4 regions of the Arthrobacter sp. Y3224055 genome follow, and region 1 is predicted to be linked to each of the others. Evidence: riboswitches for the same ligand, from Rfam matches in the RefSeq annotation. Region 1 holds a riboswitch; each other region holds the start of a gene.
The links. A riboswitch is a leader RNA that binds a small molecule or an ion and turns the genes downstream of it on or off. The one in region 1 is predicted to bind S-adenosylmethionine.
Positions count from the first base shown of each region.

Region 1 (4,496 bases):
CCAGTCCAGCCTCGGGAGCGGGGCCCCCGTAATAGTCGCCGCCGGAGAAGTACGGGTCCAGCCGGATGGCCGCGACCTGCGCCTGCGCGAAGGCAATCTGTTCGGCGGTGCTCGCGGCGCCGCACGCCAGGACGGCGCACCGGGCCGTGCGCTCCGGGAACGTAGCCGCCCATTCAAGCGCGCGGGCGCCACCCATCGACCCGCCGAGCACCGTGTGCCAGCGCCGGATCCCCAGCGCGTCGGCCAGCCGCGCCTCGGCCCGGACCGAATCGCGGATCGTGACGAACGGGAAGCGTGAACCCCACGGCGTCCCGTCCGGAGCCGGCGACGAGGGACCGGTGGAGCCGTAGCAGCCGCCAATCATGTTGGCGGCCACGACGAAATAGCGCTCCGTGTCGATCGTGGCACCGGGGCCCACCAGATCGTCCCACCAACCGTCCTCGTCCGAGCAGCCGCGTGCGACGTGCGTGCTGCCGGTCAGGGCATGCTGAATCAGGACGGCGTTGGACGCGTCCGCATTCAAGGTGCCCCAGGTTTCAAAGCCGAGGACCACCTCGGGCAGATAGCCGCCGGCTTCCAACTCCAGCGCACCAACCGGCATCCGGCGCAGGATGCCGTCGGTCGCCTGTTCCACCAGTTCCTGCGGTTGCACTATCGTCACGCTGCGCTCTACCTGCTTGCCTAGTCGTCCGCACCCTTGGCGGCGCGGAAACCGGCCTCCAGGTCGGCGATGATGTCGTTGACGTTCTCGATGCCCACCGACAGGCGGACCAGCCCGTCGGTTACCCCGGCCGCGACCCGCTCCGCGGCCGAGAGCTGGGCGTGGGTGGTCGACGCCGGGTGGATCACCAGCGAGCGCACATCGCCCAGGTTGGCCACGTGCGAGTGCAGTTCAAGGCCGTCCACGAAGCGCTTGCCGGCCTCGATGCCGCCCTTGATTTCGAACGCGACGATGGCGCCGGTCCCCTTCGGGCCGTACTTGCGGCCGCGCTCATACCAGGGGCTGGAGGGCAGGCCGAGGTACGCGACGGAGGCAACGTCGTCGTGCTCTTCCAGGAATTCGGCCACCCTCTGAGCGTTGGCCACATGCCGCTCCACGCGCAGGCTCAGCGTCTCCAGCCCTTGGGCAATCAGGAAGGCATTGAACGGCGAGATGGCGGACCCCAGGTCGCGCAGCAACTGCACCCGGGCCTTGAGGATGTAGGCCAGGTTGGCGCCCAGAGCGCCGTTGACGCCGAGGTCGCGGGCGAAGACCAGCCCGTTGTACGTGTCGTCCGGCGTGTTGAACCCCGGGAACTTTTCGGGGTCGGCGGCGAAATCGAACGTGCCGGCGTCGACGATCACGCCGCCGATCGCCGTCCCGTGGCCGCCGAGGTACTTGGTGGCCGAGTGGAGCACGATGTCGGCCCCCCACTCGATCGGGCGGATCAGGTACGGGGTGGACAAGGTGTTGTCAACGATCAGCGGCACGCCGTTTTCGTGGGCGATGGCGCTGACCGACTCCAGGTCCAGCACGTCCTGGCGCGGGTTGGAGACGACCTCGCCGAAGAACGCCTTGGTGTTCGGCTTGACGGCATCGCGCCACTGCTGCAGGTTGTCCGGATCCTCGACGAAGGTGACCTCGATGCCGAACTTGGGCAGCGTGGTGCGCAGCAGGTTGTAGGTGCCGCCGTACAGGCTGGGGCTGGCCACGATGTGGTCGCCGGCCTCGGCCAGGTTGAGGATGGAGAACGTCGACGCGGCCTGGCCCGAAGCAAGCAGCAGGGCGCCGACGCCGCCCTCCAGGTTGGCGATCCGGGTCTCGACCGCTTCCTGGGTGGGGTTGCCGATCCTGGTGTAGATGGGTGCCAGTTCGGACAGGGCGAACCGGTCGGCCGCGCTCTGCGCGCTGGGGAACACGAACGACGTGGTCTGGTAGATCGGCAGTGCGCGGGCGCCCGTGGCGGCGTCCGGCTCCTGCCCTGCGTGGATCTGACGGGTTTCAAAGGACCAATCGGCGTTGGACATGGTGCAACTCCTTCACTGGAAGGGGCCATCCGGGATCCGGCCGTGCCGGCATGTCTGTCCCGGGTGTGACCCGCGCTTGCGCACCGCCTTATGGCGGCTGCCTGGTCTTCACCCGGGGCACCCCACCGCGGTTGGAGGGTTGCCGGCCAGCAAACCGGGGTTTTGCGCTGGCACTCATGACCTGCCTCCAGTCTCCGCAGACAAGCCGGCGGCCGCAACAATATGACACCTTATGACTGGGCACCGGTCTCCGGACCGCCTGTCCGACCGTCCGCTTCGTCACTGTTGCCGGCGCGTGCCGGGGAGGCGGATTTGCTGTCCGGAACGGCGCGTTCACCACGAGCCGCAAATTGAGTGACTTAGGTCACCCTAAGTCGAGAGCGGGTTCACAAAGTGCCAAGATAATGCCATGCGCTTCGACCATGTTTCTTATGCCGCTGAACCCGACGGTCTGGCTGCCACCTCAGAGCGGATCTCCAAAGCCCTGGGCATCGACGCCGTCAAGGGCGGGGTTCACCCCCGCTTCGGCACCCGCAATATGATCTTCCCCCTCACCGACCACCACTACCTGGAGGTCGTGGAGGTGCTCGACCACCCCGCTTCCGACAAGGCCCCCTTTGGCCAGGCAGTGCGGGCGCGGTCGGAAGCCGGCGGCGGTTGGATGGGCTGGTGCGTGGCGGTCGACGACCTGACCCCGTTCGAAGAACGGCTGGGCCGCCACGCGGTTCCCGGCAACCGCAAGTTCCCGGATGGGCAGGAACTGAGCTGGCAGCAGATCGGGATCAAGGGCCTCATCGCCGACCCGCAGGTGCCCTACATGTTGCGCTGGGATGACGGCACCGAACCGCTGCACCCGTCCAACGCCCGCCCCGCCACGGTCAAGCTGATCGGCCTGACCATCGCCGGCTCTTCCGAGCGGGTGGCGGACTGGCTAGGCACGCCGGTCGACGGCCTGCTGGACGACGTCAAGGTCGCCTGGACGGCACCGAACGGTACGCCGGGCATCCTGTCCGTCCGCTTCGAAACCGCCAACGGAATCGTCGAACTGTAAGTCTTTCGAGAGGATCGACGTCGTCGATCGCCGCAGCGGCGCCCTGATCGCAAGGCCGGGCGCCGCTGCGCTGCCCGGCCGGTTTCACGTGCCGATGCCGATGGCCGGCCCCAGCAGTGTGTAGCCGACGAAACCGGCAATATCCAGCAGCGCGTGCGCCACCACCAGCGGCATCACCCGCTTGGCCTTTGTATAGGCGTAGCCGAAGACCAAACCCATGAGGAAGTTCCCGATGCCCGGCCCGATGCCCTGGTAGAGGTGGTAGGTCCCGCGCAGGGCGGCGCTGACGAAGATCGCGGACCAAATGCCCCAGCCGAACCTCGCGAAGCGGTTGAAGAGATAGCCCACCATGACCACCTCTTCGAGGACCGCATGCCGCAGCGCGGACAGGATCAACACCGGAACCGTCCACCAGTATTCGTCCAGGGCCGCCGGGACAATGGCGGTGGTGATACCCAGGGCCCGGCCGGCGGCATAAACGCCCAGCGTCCCGACACCGATCACCAGCGCGAGCAGGAAGCCCAAGCCGAAGTCCAGCCGGGGCCGGGAAAACGTGAACCCGATCGCCCGGAAGGCCGACCGTCCGGGAACGGTCATCAAAAACAGCACCAAGGCCACCGGCACCAGCGCAAAGACGATGCCGAGCATTTGGTACACGAAATCGAAGAGCTCCCGCTCGTTCAGCACCGGGTTCAGCGTGGTCGTCTGCGAGGCCAGCGGAGCGCGGGTCATTTTTTCCAGCAGGTTCACCACGGCATAGACCGCCGACTGCCCGAGCGAGAGTCCCAGGACGATGAGCACTTCCGCCCGGTAGTACTTGACCGTGCGCGGCGTGCTCGCGGTGGCGACCTTCTGCTTGTCCATAGCCCCCATCTTCCCAAGAGAACCGCGGGCGCAGATACAAGGCGTGGAGTGCTTTCAGAGGGAGACGCAGATCCTCATGGGGTCTCCGGCCTCGCGTTCATCGTCGGAGAGCAGCGGGTCGCGGTGATCGATCTCGCCACCCAAGACGGGAGTCCATTAGAAACCGGCTAGGTGCCAGTAGTGTAATGACCGCCAGGAATCGCGCGGCTAGAAATCAGGTTTCAAGGTTTCCGTCCGATCCATTTTTAGAAGGCTGGCTGCCAGCACATGCACTCCTCTACTGATGTGCACGGCGTCTGTCCACTCTTCCGGGCAATGGCTTCGGCCGTTGTGAGATGGGATGAAGATCATTCCAGCAGGGCAGCGGGCTGCCAGGTGCGCAGCGTCGTGACCGGCGCCACTCGGCATGGGCATCCAGGGGAGCCCGAGGCCATCGAGTGCTGATGCCGTCACGTTCTGTACTGATGCGTTAGCCGGTACGACAGGAGTTTCCGCCGCCCAGTCAAGGAGTGCTTCCACTCCGCTTTCGGCGCTCTGCCGAAGGATTTGATCGGCTACCCTTCTCCGCACACCA
Region 1 covers NZ_JBNHGB010000005.1:144,037-148,532, forward strand. Annotated here, with positions in the region: gene metX (homoserine O-acetyltransferase MetX) at 1-601, opposite strand, end outside; gene AC5RTY_RS13135 (bifunctional o-acetylhomoserine/o-acetylserine sulfhydrylase) at 682-2,007, opposite strand; SAM riboswitch class IV at 2,075-2,189, opposite strand; gene AC5RTY_RS13140 (VOC family protein) at 2,417-3,058, shown strand; gene AC5RTY_RS13145 (CPBP family intramembrane glutamic endopeptidase) at 3,143-3,922, opposite strand; gene AC5RTY_RS13150 (M20 family metallo-hydrolase) at 4,130-4,496, opposite strand, start outside.

Region 2 (4,496 bases), on a different contig from region 1:
CCGTGATCTCCGGATGCGCCGCGCGGAGCTGCTGCGCCAGCACCGGTTCGCACTTGAGGCTGATGCTCAACCGCGGCGCCTGCAGGTCCGAGAGCGCGAACATCTTCGCCGCTCGGCCTGCCGCCCGGACCTTGAACACCGACGACTCGGGCCCAAACGGGAAGTCCTCGAACGCCCCGGGCAGGGACAGGCAGAATGCGCGCAGGGCGGTTGCGTCCATGGGCACGAGCCTACTGCTCCCGGCCCGCGCCGGTCACGGTTCTGCGCAGATCGACGTACCACCCGGCCTCCGTGCCTCGCCCCGCCCGTGCCTCGCCCCGCCCGAGCGTCGCCCGCGCCGCTCACGGTTCTGCGGAGATCGACGTGCCCACCCGGCCTCCGTGCCCCGCCCCACCCGAGCCTGACCCGACGCCCCCTGGACCGCATCCCGCCCGAGTCCCGCCCGGTGCGCGGCGGCAACTTCGGTGGCAGGATGGTTTCACAGTTGTTTCACGGGGAACGACGGCGGGCTTCGGTGCCGCCGGCGGGTTTCGGAACGGGCGACGGCTCTGGAGAGGAGACCCATGTCAGACACCGGCAGGGAAGCGAAGCGGGCGGCCGGCAGGGCCAAGGACAAGACCGAGGTCGCCGCCAATTCCAAGGCGTTCGAGCGGGTGGCGCGGTTCGGTTACGTGGCCAGCGGCCTGCTGCACGTGCTGATCGGCGCTATCGCGCTCCGGCTCGCCTTCGGCGGAGGCGGCGAGGCGGACCAGACCGGGGCCGCCTCCAGCCTGGCGAAGACTCCGGGCGGGATGTTCCTGCTCTGGGCGGGCATGCTTGCCGCCGCCGCCCTGGCCTTGTGGCAGATCAGCGAGGCGGTGTTCGGCGGCCGCGGCCGGGAGGCAAAGAAGAGGTGGGGCTACCGGGCGAAGTCCGTGGGACTGGCCCTCGCGTACACGGTGGTGGCGGTGTCGTTCGGCAGCTTCGCGCTGGGTTCCGGCGCCGACAGCAGCCGGAGCTCCCAGGACGCCAGCACCAGGCTGATGCAGTGGCCCGGCGGTGCCGTTGTCCTGTTCCTGATTGGCGCCGTCATCATGGGCGCCGGCGTTTTCTACGTGTACAAGGGCCTGAAGAAGAAGTTCCTGGACGACCTCAAACGGCTCCCCGGGGGCAGCACCGGCACCGCCGTGACGTGGACCGGCGTCGTGGGTTATGCGGGCAAGGGGCTGGCACTGTTCGTGCTGGGGCTGCTGCTGGCGGTGGCCGCGGTGCAGCACGACCCGCAGGAGGTCAAGGGGTTGGACGGGGCGCTCAAGGCGCTGCGCGACCAGTCTTTCGGCCCGGCCGCACTCGCCGTCGTCGCCGTTGGCCTGATCTGTTACGGCCTCTACATGGGCGCCCGGGCGCGCTACGCGAAGATGTAGGCACCGGAGAACGACGGCGGTGCGCCTCCCCGTGGGCCAGGCGCACCGCCGTCGTTGTTCAGATGGTTCTGCCGTGGCCTACGCTCGGTGGGCGAGCGCGTTCTGCAGGCGGAAGCCGGCGGCCCGGTGGTTTTCCGGCAGCTTGTCGCCGCGGCCGAAGAGCTTGTTGCGCAGGGTCCCTGGCGCGTACTCCGTGGGGTAGGCGCCCAGCTTCTGCAGCTCCGGCACGACGAATTCCACGATGTCCTCGAACGTGCCCGGGGTAATCGCGTAGGCCAGGTTGAACCCGTCCACGTCGGTCTCGTCGACCCACTCCACGAGCTTGGCGGCCACCTCCGCGCCGGAGCCGACGGTGATCGGGCCGAAACCGCCGACGCCGACCCATTCGGCCAGCTGCCGGATGGTCCACGGCTTGCCGCTATCGCCGGAGGCCTTCTGGAAGGTCTCCACGGAGGACTGGATGGCGTTGGACTTCACGTTTTCGCCGATCACGTCGTCCGGGCCGTAGGTGGACAGGTCCACGCCCATCCAGCCGGAGATCAGCGCCAGCGCCCCGTTGATGTCCGCGTAGGACTTGTAGTCCTCGAATTTGGCTTGCGCGGCGGCGGTGTCCGGTCCGGTCACCACGGTCTGCATGGCGTAGATGCGGACGTCGTAGCGGTGGCGCCCGGCCGCTTCCACGGCGTCGCGGATCTTCTTCACGGATGCGGCCAGCATCTCCTTGGTCGGGCAGGTCACGAACACTGCTTCGGCGTTTTCGGCGGCGAACTCGGTGCCGCGCTTGGAGGCCCCGGCCTGGAAGATGACCGGGGTGCGCTGCGGGCTCGGCTCGGTGATGGCGATGCCGGGAACCTTGAAGTACTTGCCCTCGTGCCGGATCTCGTGGACCTTCGCCGGGTCGGTGAAGACGCCGGTTTCGACGTCCTTGACCACGGCGTCGTCCTCCCACGAGCCCTCGAGCAGCTTGTAGATGACCTCGAGGTATTCGTCCGCGTGGTTGTAGCGCTCGTCGTGCTCCAACTGGTCTTCCTGGCCCATGTTGCGTGCCGCCGAGGGCAGGTAACCGGTGACCACGTTCCAGCCGACCCGCCCGTTGGTCAGGTGGTCCAGCGTGGCCAGGCGGCGGGCGAACGGGTACGGGTGCTCGTAGGCGGTGCCGGCGGTGACGCCGAAGCCGAGGTTCTCGGTCACCGCGGCCATCGCCGAGACCAGCATGAACGGATCGTTCACCGGGACCTGCGTGCCGGCGCGCAGCGTGGTCTCGTTGGAGGATCCGAAGACGTCGTAGGTGCCGAGCACGTCGGCGATGAACAGGCCGTCGAACAGGCCCTTTTCCAGCACCTTGGCCAGGTGGGTCCAGTAGCCGATGGTGTTGTAGTTGGCGGACTTGTCCTGCGGGTGGCGCCACAGTCCGGGCGACTGGTGGCCCACGCAGTTCATGTCGAAGGCGTTGAAACGAATCTGGCGCCGGGGGTTGGGCTGCGGGTTGTTTACGGTCATGTCAGGCTCCTTTTCTGATGAGAAGAGCCCGCGCCGGCCCTCCGTCGGGCATGCGGCTGCCAACGGAAGACCAACGAGAGATCGAGCTTCTCCATCGGTCCTGGCGGTAGCACCTTCCTCAGGGAGGGGGTTGCTGCGGCGTCAACAAGCCAGGTCTCTCGGCCGCTCTGGATGGGTACCCCTCCATTGGACACCCGCGGGCGCCCGGAGGGAAATGTCCTGCGTCACGCGGGGTAAGAATTACGACGCGTTACGCCGGGGCGGAGCCGGCTTTGGCCTGCGGACGCTTCCATCCCGCCACCGCTCCGGCCCCCAGGCAGACAAGAATCAGGACGACGACGGCGATCGCCAGCGGCACACTGTTGCCGACCAGGGTGGGCAGGTTCTGCAGGATCAGGCCCAGGATGGCCAGCAGCCCGAGGAGTCCGAGAGCCGGGGCGACCGAGCGCTTCCAGTCGCGGGCCGGTGCGCCCTGCCGGCGGAAGAAAACCAGCACCGCGATGCTGGTGACCGTCATCAGCACCACCACGCCCAGGGAGGCGAAACCGGCAAACCAGGTGTAGAACTGCACGATGGGGTCCCAGCCGGCCACCACCGCGGCCAGCAGGAACAGGGCCACCACTCCGGTCGAAGCGGCCGAGGCCAGATGTGGCGAGTGGTGCCGGGTGTGCGTGCCGGCCAGCTTGGCGGGGAAAATGCCTTGTCCGGCGATCTGGAAGAAATAGCGTGAGCTGATGTTGTGCAGGGACAGGATGCAGGCGAACAGGCTGCTGGCCAGCAGTACCTGGATGACGTGGCTGCCCGCGGTTCCGAGGTAGAGCGCGGTAGTCTCCGAGAGCAAGGTGCCGGGCGCGTCCGTGGCCTTTTGGACGATGCCCTCGTCGCCCCACACGCTGATCAGCAGCCAGCTGGAGAGCGCGTAGAAGCCGCCCACCACGATGAGGGCTACATAGGTGGCGCGCGGGATCGTCTTGTCCGGGTCCCGTGCCTCGTCGCGAAACACGGCGGTGGCCTCGAAGCCAATGAAACTCAGGATGGCGAACAACAGCGCGATGCCGGGCGCCCCGGACAGCACGGTGGACGGGGTGACGAACCCGGTGGACAGGCCCTCGCGACCGCCGCCGCCAAAAATTACGGCAGCGTCCAAAACCAGCACGATCAGCACCTCGGCGACCAGCAGTACCCCCAGCACCTTGCCGGAGAGCTCGATGTTGCGGTGGCCCAGCCAGGCGACGGCGGCCAGGGCGGCAGCGGCCCATGCCCACCATGGCAGTGCCGGCCCGCCGTAGGCGCGCACCACTTCGTCGACGGCCGGCGCCAGCAGGCCGTAGACGCCGGCTTCCAGCGCGAGGTAGGAGAGCAGGGCCACGAAGGCCGCCCCCAAGCCCGCCCTGCGGCCGAGGCCTTTGTCGACGTAGCTGAAGAACGCGCCGGCCGTTGGCACGTGCGGTGTCATTGTGGTGAAGCCGACGGCAAACAACAGCAGGATGGCCATGGCCAACAGGTAGATGAAGGGAAGGCCAGCGCCGTTGCCGCTGACGATGGCCAGCGGGACGGTTCCGCCGATGACGCCCAGTGGCGACGCGGCGGCCA
Region 2 covers NZ_JBNHGB010000004.1:23,767-28,262, reverse strand. Annotated here, with positions in the region: gene AC5RTY_RS10705 (MmcQ/YjbR family DNA-binding protein) at 1-220, opposite strand, end outside; gene AC5RTY_RS10700 (DUF1206 domain-containing protein) at 564-1,403, shown strand; gene AC5RTY_RS10695 (LLM class flavin-dependent oxidoreductase) at 1,482-2,903, opposite strand; SAM riboswitch class I at 2,992-3,081, opposite strand; gene AC5RTY_RS10690 (APC family permease) at 3,154-4,496, opposite strand, start outside.
Region 2: another riboswitch for S-adenosylmethionine. It lies ahead of AC5RTY_RS10695 (LLM class flavin-dependent oxidoreductase); the one in region 1 lies ahead of AC5RTY_RS13135 (bifunctional o-acetylhomoserine/o-acetylserine sulfhydrylase).

Region 3 (4,496 bases), on a different contig from region 1:
TGGTACAGGTTTTCCTCCACCAAGGCGATGTGCGAACGCAGCGCCTGCGGAATGTTGCTGTCCGCGGCGGCGAGCTCGATCAGGAGTCGGGTGAACTCTTCCCAGTCCAGCCCGTCGCCGCCGATCTCGGACGGGATCCGGGCCGCGCCGAAGCCGGCGTCCTTCAGCCAGCCGATCTGTTCAAACGGCAGCTCGCGGGTGAGCTCGCGGCTCAACGCCCCGGCGGCGATGCGCGCGAAGATCGGACGGTATTTGGCGGCCGCGGCGTCGAAGGCCGTGGTGAGTTTGTCGAGTGTTTCAGTCATGGTGTTCTCCTGAAGGTTCGGCCGTGAGGGCGTCAGGTGGGGCGCCCGGGTTTGGGGCATCGGTGATAGGGCCCCCGGGGGTTGGGGGCATCGGTGATGGCGGGCAGCGGTGGTGGGCCCGTGGATGGCGGGCAGTCATGAGGTGACCCGGGGGTTGCGGGCAGGGTGAGCGGCGTTCTGCTCCGCTCAGGTGTAGAGCGAAATCGGCTGGACGTCGCCGAGCAGGTAGTTGGCGCCGACCTCGACCTTCTTGTAGTCGACCGGGTCGTGCAGGGTGTGCGTGCGGATGTTGCGCCAGAAAATGTCCAGCCCGACCTCGGTTTTCGCGGAGGACGAGCCGGTGGTCTCGAAGATGCGGTTCGCCACGTCCACCCCCACCTCGGTGGACACGACCTTGAGCCGCGCGATCTCGAGCGCGAGGTCCGCCCGGGACTCCGCGCTCAGCTGCGCGCCGGCGGCAATAACAGCGTCGAACCTGGCGTTCGTCCGGTCGGCCAGGGCCTCCACCGCGGCGACCCGCGACACCAGCTCGCCATAGACCCGCTGGGTCAGCGGGTCTTGGGCATAGGTCTCCTGCGCGCTGAGGAACCAGGAGTTCCGGCGCGCCAGCGTGATCCGGCGCCCGCGGTCCAGCGCCCCCTGCGCGATGCCCAGGTAGAGGTTGCCGAAAACCAGCTGGATGTACGGGGTAACCAGCGTGGAGAAAGGCTCCTCCCCCACCTCACCGATGATGTCCGCGGCGGTGACCTGCACGCCGTCGTACTTCACCGAACCACTGGCCGAGAGCCGCTGGCCGAGCGCATCCCAGTCCCCGAGGTATCCGATGCCCGTTCGGTCATGCTCCAGCGCGAGGGCCAGGAACTTGCCCCGCTCGGGTCCGGCCGCGATCACGGCATTGACCAGGATGGCGTCGCCGACGGAAGCGCCGGTGGAGAAGTGCTTGGTGCCGTTCAGCCGGAAGCCGTCGCCGTCGGGAACCAGTTCCAGATTCGGGTCCACCGGGTTCACGGAGTCGCCCCAGGACCAGCGGCCCCGCGCGGAGCGGCTTAGCAGTCGTTCCTGGACCTGCGCATCACCGTAGAACACGACGGCGCCCAGGTTGGCGTAGTGGTAACCGAGTATTTGCGCGATCGACGCGTCCGTGCGGGCCAGGATGCGCACGGCGTGCAGCGCGCTCTCCCAGTGCCCGCCCTCGCCGCCCCAGTCGGCCGGGATAATCAGGTTGAGCAGGCCCGAGTTGCGCAGCAGCTCCACCTCGGCGTGCGGGTCGGCGTTGCGTCGGTCGCGCTCCAGCACGTCCGGGGCCAGCGCGGCGGCAACGCCTTCGGCTACTTGCTGCCATCGGGCCAGTTCCTCGGCGGTAGCCTGTCCGGCCCACGGGGCTCGGCGGGTTTGCGGGTTGTTGGCGGTCACGACGGCGGTCATGTTGGCTCCTCACGGCGGGGCTCCCATCCGGACCCGCGGCGCAGCAACCGTCACGGTTGGGGCGCAGCCCGGAGGGGGCCGTACTTGCCGGGCACGGTGTTGTGCGCGGCCGGATCCTCATCTGGGGCACCCCGCTACGGGAGAGGGTTGCCGCCCAACCAGCCAGAGCTTGTCGTTGGGACTCTTGATCTCGGAGTCGAGTATGCCGGGGCCGATCCGGCGCAGGGAAGCACATGACAGGCCATGACATTCTGCTGCCGTTTGTTACGGAAACCGCTTCTGATGACGACGACGGCCCGTCGCCCCAGCCGGCTCCGGGGGCTGGGGCCGGCAGGCTTCCGCCCGGCTCCACGGGCTGGGGCTGCAGGCTTCCGCCCGGCGCATTGAGCCGTGCGCATTCCTCTGCGCGGCTGTCCCCTACTGGCCTGGTTACGAGGGGACTACCGTGGAGGTGCACTGCCAATATGGCCGGGCCGGGACGGGCACCGTCCGCTGGCCGTCGTACGGGAGGTTCATCATGAAGGCATGGCAATTTGTCGGCACGAAGAAGCCGCTGGAGCTTAATGAGGTTCAGGAACCCCACGCTGGCCCCGGTGAAGTGGTCGTCGACGTCAAGGCGTCGGGGGTCTGTCACTCGGACGTCTCGACGCTCGATGATCCGGGATGGATGGCGCTGTTCCAGCACGGCCTGCCCCGCACCATGGGCCATGAATCCGCCGGCGTTATCAGCGAGGTCGGCGAGGGCATGGACCATTGGAAGATTGGCGACCGCGTAGGCCTCTCTCCGGTGATGTCGGACGGGGACGCATTGGGTTACGGGAAGTGGGATGGAGGCTTCGCCGCCAAGCTTCGCGCGACCGGCGACAATCTCGTCGCCCTGCCCGACGAAGTGCCGTTCGACCTCGGCGCGATGGCGACCGACGCCGGCTTGACCGCCTACCATGCCATGATGGCGGTCGGCGGGGCGAAGAACGGCATGAAGGTCGGTGTCATCGGCCTGGGCGGACTGGGCTACATCGGTGCACGCTGTGCCGCGTTGGTCGGCGCCGAGGTGTACGGCGCCGAGGTCAATCCGGAAACCCAGAAACTGGCCGACGAGATCGGATTGGCTGGCGTCGGCGCCTCGATCGAAGAGTTCAAGGACAAGAACCTGGAGCTGATCGTGGACTACGCCGGCTTCGGCACCACGACCTCGGCCGCCATCGAAACCCTCGCTGAGTTCGGCACCTTGGTTCAGGTGGGCATGGGCCGGTTGGAATCGACCATCAATACCTACCCGATCATCATCAACCAGCTCTCCATCAGGGGCTCAAAGTCCGGTACCAAGGAGGATCTTGCCGGCATCTACGAGCTTATGAAGAGCGGTCAGCTCAAACCACCCATGAACCACATCAAGCATGCCGACATTCCCGGCGCAATCGACAAGCTTCGCGAGGGAGGTGTCGTCGGCCGCTTCATTGCTGTGTACGAGTGATGCGGGGACTCGAGGCGGCCGTCCGAAGGCGGGCCAGGGCTGACCGCAGCCCGTGAGCTGCTGTTATAAACCGAAGCGCGGGGCCTCGATGGCCGGGCAGGTATCCATGACGACGTCCAGCCCGGCCGCCTTGGCCCGTTCCGCGGCGGCTTCGTCGATCACGCCCAGCTGGAGCCACACCGCCTTGGCACCGACTTCGATGGCCTGGTCCACCACCGGGCCGACCTTCTGCGAGTTCACGAAGCAGTCCACCACGTCGATCTCGCCGGGAATGTCCCCGAGCTTTTGGTAACCGGTCAGGCCGAGGACGTCGTCGCCCTGCAGGTTGACGGGGACGACTTCCATGTCCAGCTGGTCCATCAGGTACCGGGAGATGCGCATGGCCACCCGGTGCGGGTTCGTGGACAGGCCGACGACGGCCCAGCGGCCGGGGGTTTCCAGCAGCCGCCGGACGACTTCAGGGTCATTCTGGTGTGCCATGGCTCGACCCTACCCGCGACTCTTCGGCACCGGAACCGCCGCTGGCCCTCTCCCCCTCAGCCGCCCTCATCGAGGAGTCGGCAGGCGCCCTCAAACCGTCGGTTTAAGGGCGCCAGCTGAACAGTCGATGGTTTGGGGCTAGCCGGCCAACCGGGCCGCCGCTGCGTCGGCGTGCTCCGCCACCCAGTTCCCCACCAGTTCCAGCACTTCAGCGTCCACGGGCTCGCGGATCTGCCGCTTGTAGTCGGAGAGGGTCGGAACCTTCGGGTCGCGGCGCAGCAGGTGCGACAGGTCCTCGATCTTCCTCGTGGTTACCGGGCCGGGGATGGTGGCCGCGATGATGTCCAGGTCGGCCGGGTCCACCTGCACGTCCTTGGCGCCCGTGATGGCCAGCACCGGCATGTGCAGGCGCTCCAAGTTCGGAACGGGGTCGAAGTCGAGGAACTCCCGATGCCAGAGCGCGTTGATCTTGCGGCCCTGCATGCGCACCACGTCCTCGGTGGTGAGCCGAAGTTTTTCCACCGACTTCGCCTGCACCTTGACCAGGTCCTGGCGGAAAAGCTTCAGCAGCAATCGCGGGAAGGCGGGCAGCGAGTCGCTGATCTGGGCCGTCTGCCACCTGCCTGTCTCAAAGCCTGTCTGCGCCGAGGCTGAAAGCAGCACAGCCCCATCCACCCGGGTACCGGACTCTGCCGCCACGGCAGCCGCGTGGTAGCTGCCTTCGCTGTGGCCGACCAGGAACACCGGGAGGCCCGCGGCCTTCCGGGCGGCCATCCAGCGGAGGGCGGCCGCGGCGTCGTCGGTGTTCTGAC
Region 3 covers NZ_JBNHGB010000004.1:18,118-22,613, reverse strand. Annotated here, with positions in the region: gene AC5RTY_RS10685 (acyl-CoA dehydrogenase family protein) at 1-305, opposite strand, end outside; gene AC5RTY_RS10680 (acyl-CoA dehydrogenase family protein) at 492-1,730, opposite strand; SAM riboswitch class IV at 1,806-1,920, opposite strand; gene AC5RTY_RS10675 (zinc-binding dehydrogenase) at 2,248-3,204, shown strand; gene AC5RTY_RS10670 (CoA-binding protein) at 3,268-3,684, opposite strand; gene AC5RTY_RS10665 (alpha/beta hydrolase) at 3,823-4,496, opposite strand, start outside.
Region 3: another riboswitch for S-adenosylmethionine. It lies ahead of AC5RTY_RS10680 (acyl-CoA dehydrogenase family protein); the one in region 1 lies ahead of AC5RTY_RS13135 (bifunctional o-acetylhomoserine/o-acetylserine sulfhydrylase).

Region 4 (4,496 bases), on a different contig from region 1:
CCGGCTGGTTCTGGGTTCGAAGCTCCCCCACCGCGTCCGTGAGCGCAACGCCCAGCAGCACCGACGGGGTCTGCGTGATGAACGCGTGCAGCGCCTCGACGGTGCGTTGTTCGGCGGCGGGGCCGGCGCCGTCGTCGTGCTGTGGCGCGGCCGGCACCCGCGAGCGCACCGTGGAGAGCACTGCCTCTTGGGCTGCCTGGTCCAAAGCCCGTTCCTCCTCCACGGGCCGGTTCAGCAGGCCCAGCGATTCACGCAACTCCACGTGCTTGCCCGCCAGGTAGCCGGCGGTAGGCGGCAGGTCGTGCGTGGTGACGCTGGTCAGGCAGGATCGGCGGTAGCGCTCGGGTGCGCGGGGGCTGCCGTCCTCGTACTCAAACCACAGGATGGAGGTCCCCAGGATGCCGCGCTCGGCCAGGTAGTCCTGCACGCCCGGCTCGAACACCCCGAGGTCTTCACCAATAACGACGACGCCGGCCCGTTCCGCTTCCAGGGCGAGGATGCCGATCAAGGCCTCGTGATCGTAGTAAACGTAGGCGCCTTCGCCGGGAGGGCTGCCGGCGGGGATCCACCAGAGCCGGAACAGCCCGAGGATATGGTCCACCCGGATGCCACCGGCGTGCCGCAGGATGGTCCGCAGCATGTCCCGGTAGGCAACGTAGCCGGATTCGGCCAGGCGGTGCGGATGCCACGGGGGCTGTGACCAGTCCTGGCCCTGTTGGTTGAACATGTCCGGCGGCGCGCCCACGGAGATGCCGGGGGTCAGCACATCCTGCAACGTCCAGGCGTCGGCGCCGGTGGGATGGACGCCGACGGCGAGATCGTGCACTATCCCGATGTTCATTCCCGCATCGAGGGCGCTGGCCTGCGCCGCCTCGAGCTGCTCGTCGCACAGCCACTGCAGCCATTGATGGAACTCGATGCGGTCCTTCAGCTCGCTGCGCTGCGCTTCGATGAACACGGCATTCGACCACTCCGGTGCCCCGGCCGGAACAGTTTCGGCCATGGCACACCACAGGGCAAAGCGCTCCAGCCCCTCGCCTTCCTGCGCGCGGAAGGCCTCGAACCGCTGCTGGCGTTCCGCGGACCGGGGCACAGCGAAGACCGTTTCCAGCGCCTGCAGCTTGGCCGCAAAGACCGGGTCGCGGTCCAGGATGCCGGCGTCCAGGTTCGCGTCGTGGAAGTTGTTGGCCAGCGGGATGCCGCTGGCTTCGGGCACGTCCTCGACCCGCAGGTACAGCGGATTGACGAACCGGCGCGTGGAGGGCAGGTAGGGCGAGGGCTCCACCGGCGGTTTCGGCTGGGCCGCGTGCAGCGGGTTGATCAGGACGAAGCCCGCGCCCTTTGCGGCAGCCGTCTCGGCGAGGCTGGCCAGGTCATGCAGGTCGCCGATGCCCCAGGAGGACCGCGAGCGCACGGAGTACAGCTGTGCCATCAACCCCCACGTGCGGGGCAGGCGGTCCGCGGTGGTCAGGCGCCGCGGGGTGACCACGAGGGCGCACCGCGCCTCGCTGTCGGTTGGCTCCGGGGCCGCGCCGGTTCCGGGCTCCATCGATTCCGACCGGTCCGGGGCCGCGCCGGTCCCGGCCTGCATCACCTCCGGCATTTCCGGGGCCGCGCCGGTCCCGGCCTCCATCGGCTCGGACCGCTCCACGACCTCCAGCGTGTGCCAGCCCAGCGGGATGTCCGCCGGCACCACCGCCGTGAAACGAACAGGCGGGGCACCTTCCGCATCCTCCGACCCGCCGGCCAGCACCTCGACGTCGCGCCGGGAGCCGTCCTCCAGCAGGATCCGGACCCGCGGACGGACGCCGCGCCGCGCATTGACCGGAACCTCGGTGGCAGTGCCTTGGCGGACGACGACGGCGGGCGGCAGCGTGCGCTGCACCGGTGCCAGTTCAGCGGCCCGGAGGGAAGCCGTCACGTCGTCGTCGGTGGCACAGGGGACGCCCAGCGCGGTGAGGACGGAAACCAGCGTTGCCTCACTGACTGTTTTCTCGCCGCCATCCCAGCCGCGGAAGGTAATGCCAACGCCATGTTTCCCCGCGAGGCGCTGCAGCGCCGAAAGTTCAGCCATAGACCCAATCTACGGTGATCTGTCCGGACCCGGGAACGTTCGTCACGCCGGTACGGCGAATATCGTGGCCCCGACGCGCGGCGAGAACCGCCGTCGTGCCGGGCATTCGCAGGTCGGACAAACAGCGAGGCGTCGTCCGCAATTCCGAACGTCCAAAGCGTTCGCGAGGCCGGGCGGCGAAGGCGAGCACCGCCGTCGTGCCGGGCCGCCGCAAGCCCGGGCAACCGCACGGCGTGCCGCCTCAGGGCCCGGGCGCCCACAGCCCGGACGCAACGCGGCTCAACATTTTTTGGTGCCGCGGCCGTTGGTTGCGAGAATGGACGGGACCATCCCGAGCGGTTGAGAGATCTGGCTCTTTGACACCGCAGCAACCATCCGGACGCCACCGGAAAGGTGCTACCGCCAGAAGCGATGGAGAGAGCGCAAGCAATCTTTGATCCGGACGGTGCCTGCACGGTACCGCCAGGACCGTCATTCCGGGAACCCAAGTTTTGAAGGAGCAACCGCCTGATGGCTGAACGCACATTCGGTTTCCGCACCCGTGCCCTGCACGCCGGCGGCACGCCCGACGCCGAGCACGGTGCCCGGGCCGTACCGATCTACCAGAGCACCTCGTTCGTGTTCAAAGACACCGACGACGCCGCGAACCTCTTCGCGCTGCAGAAGTACGGCAACATCTACTCGCGCATTGGCAACCCGACGGTCGCCGCGTTCGAGGAGCGCATCGCCTCGCTCGAGGGCGGCATCGGCGCGGTGGCCACGTCCTCGGGCATGGCCGCCGAGTTCATCACCTTCGCGGCCTTGGCCGGGGCGGGCGACCACATCGTGGCCTCGTCCAAGCTCTACGGCGGCACCATCACCCAGCTGGACGTGACGCTGCGCCGGTTCGGCGTGGAGACCACGTTCGTCGACTCCAACGACCCGGCCGACTTCGCCGCGGCCATCGGGGAGAACACCAAGGCCGTCTACACCGAGATCGTGGCCAACCCGTCCGGCGACATCGCGGACCTCGCCGGCTTGGCCGCGGTGGCGCACGACGCCGGGCTCCCCCTGGTCGTGGACGCCACCTTGAGCACGCCCTACCTGATCCGCCCGATCGAGCACGGCGCGGACATCGTGATCCACTCCGCCACCAAGTTCCTGGGCGGCCACGGCACCACGCTGGGCGGCGTCGTCGTCGAATCCGGCCGTTTCAACTGGGGCAACGGCAAGTTTCCGCAGATGACCGAGCCGGTGCCCAGCTACGGCAACGTGTCCTGGTGGGGCAACTTCGGCGAGTACGGCTTCCTCACGAAGCTCCGGTCCGAGCAGCTGCGCGACATCGGCCCGTCGCTGTCGGCACAGTCCGCGTTCCAGCTGCTGCAGGGCGTGGAGACGCTGGCGCAGCGGATGGACGAGCACCTGGCCAACGCCCGCACCGTGGCCGAGTGGCTGGAAGCCGACGAGCGCGTCTCCTGGGTCAGCTACGCCGGCCTGCCCGCGCACCCGCACTACGAGCGGGGCCGGAAGTACCTGCCCAAGGGCGTGGGCTCCGTGTTCAGCTTCGGCGTCAAGGGCGGCCGCACCGCAGGCCAGAAGTTCATCGAATCGCTGCAGCTGGCCAGCCACCTGGCCAACATCGGCGACGCCCGCACCCTGGTGCTGCACCCGGGATCGACCACCCACCAGCAGCTCACCGCCGACCAGCTGGTGGCTGCCGGCGTGCCCGAGGACCTGATCCGCATCTCCGTGGGTCTGGAAGACGTGGACGACATTCTCTGGGATTTGGACCAGGCGCTGGCCGCCTCGCAGCAGGCCGGCGCCGAGCACGGTCCCAGCCGCGACCATGAGGACGCCGCGTTCGACAGCTCCGAGTTCGCCTCGCCCAGCTATGCCGGCGAGTCGTGCACGATCCCGGCGGAGCGCTCCCCCCGGACAGAGCCCGGAACGCGCGTGGTCGAGTCCGTCGAAGAACTGATCGAAGCCGAAGAAGGAGCCGCCAAGTGACCGCGACACCGGAACGCACCTGGATCGGCCCGTCCGCCGCGGAGCGTCTGAACATCCTGCGCAACACCAAATCCATCGCCATTGTCGGTGCCTCGGACAAGCCGAGCCGGGCCAGCTACTTCGTGGCCACGTACCTGCTGTCCAGCTCGCCGTACAAGGTGTATTTCGTGAACCCGGTGGCGAAGGAGATCCTGGGCCAGCCGGTGTACAAGTCGCTGGCGGACCTGCCCGAGGTGCCGGATCTGGTGGACGTCTTCCGCAGGCACGACGACCTGCCCACCGTTCTGGAGGAAACCCTGGCCGTCGGCGCCAAGACGCTCTGGCTGCAGCTGGGCTCCTGGCACGAGGAGGTTGCGGCCCAGGCCGAGGCCGCCGGCTTGAACGTGGTGATGGACCGCTGCGTGAAGATCGAGCACGCCCGCTTCCACGGCGGCCT
Region 4 covers NZ_JBNHGB010000004.1:5,020-9,515, reverse strand. Annotated here, with positions in the region: gene malQ (4-alpha-glucanotransferase) at 1-2,074, opposite strand, end outside; SAM riboswitch class I at 2,398-2,492, shown strand; gene AC5RTY_RS10620 (O-acetylhomoserine aminocarboxypropyltransferase/cysteine synthase family protein) at 2,585-4,060, shown strand; gene AC5RTY_RS10615 (CoA-binding protein) at 4,057-4,496, shown strand, end outside.
Region 4: another riboswitch for S-adenosylmethionine. It lies ahead of AC5RTY_RS10620 (O-acetylhomoserine aminocarboxypropyltransferase/cysteine synthase family protein); the one in region 1 lies ahead of AC5RTY_RS13135 (bifunctional o-acetylhomoserine/o-acetylserine sulfhydrylase).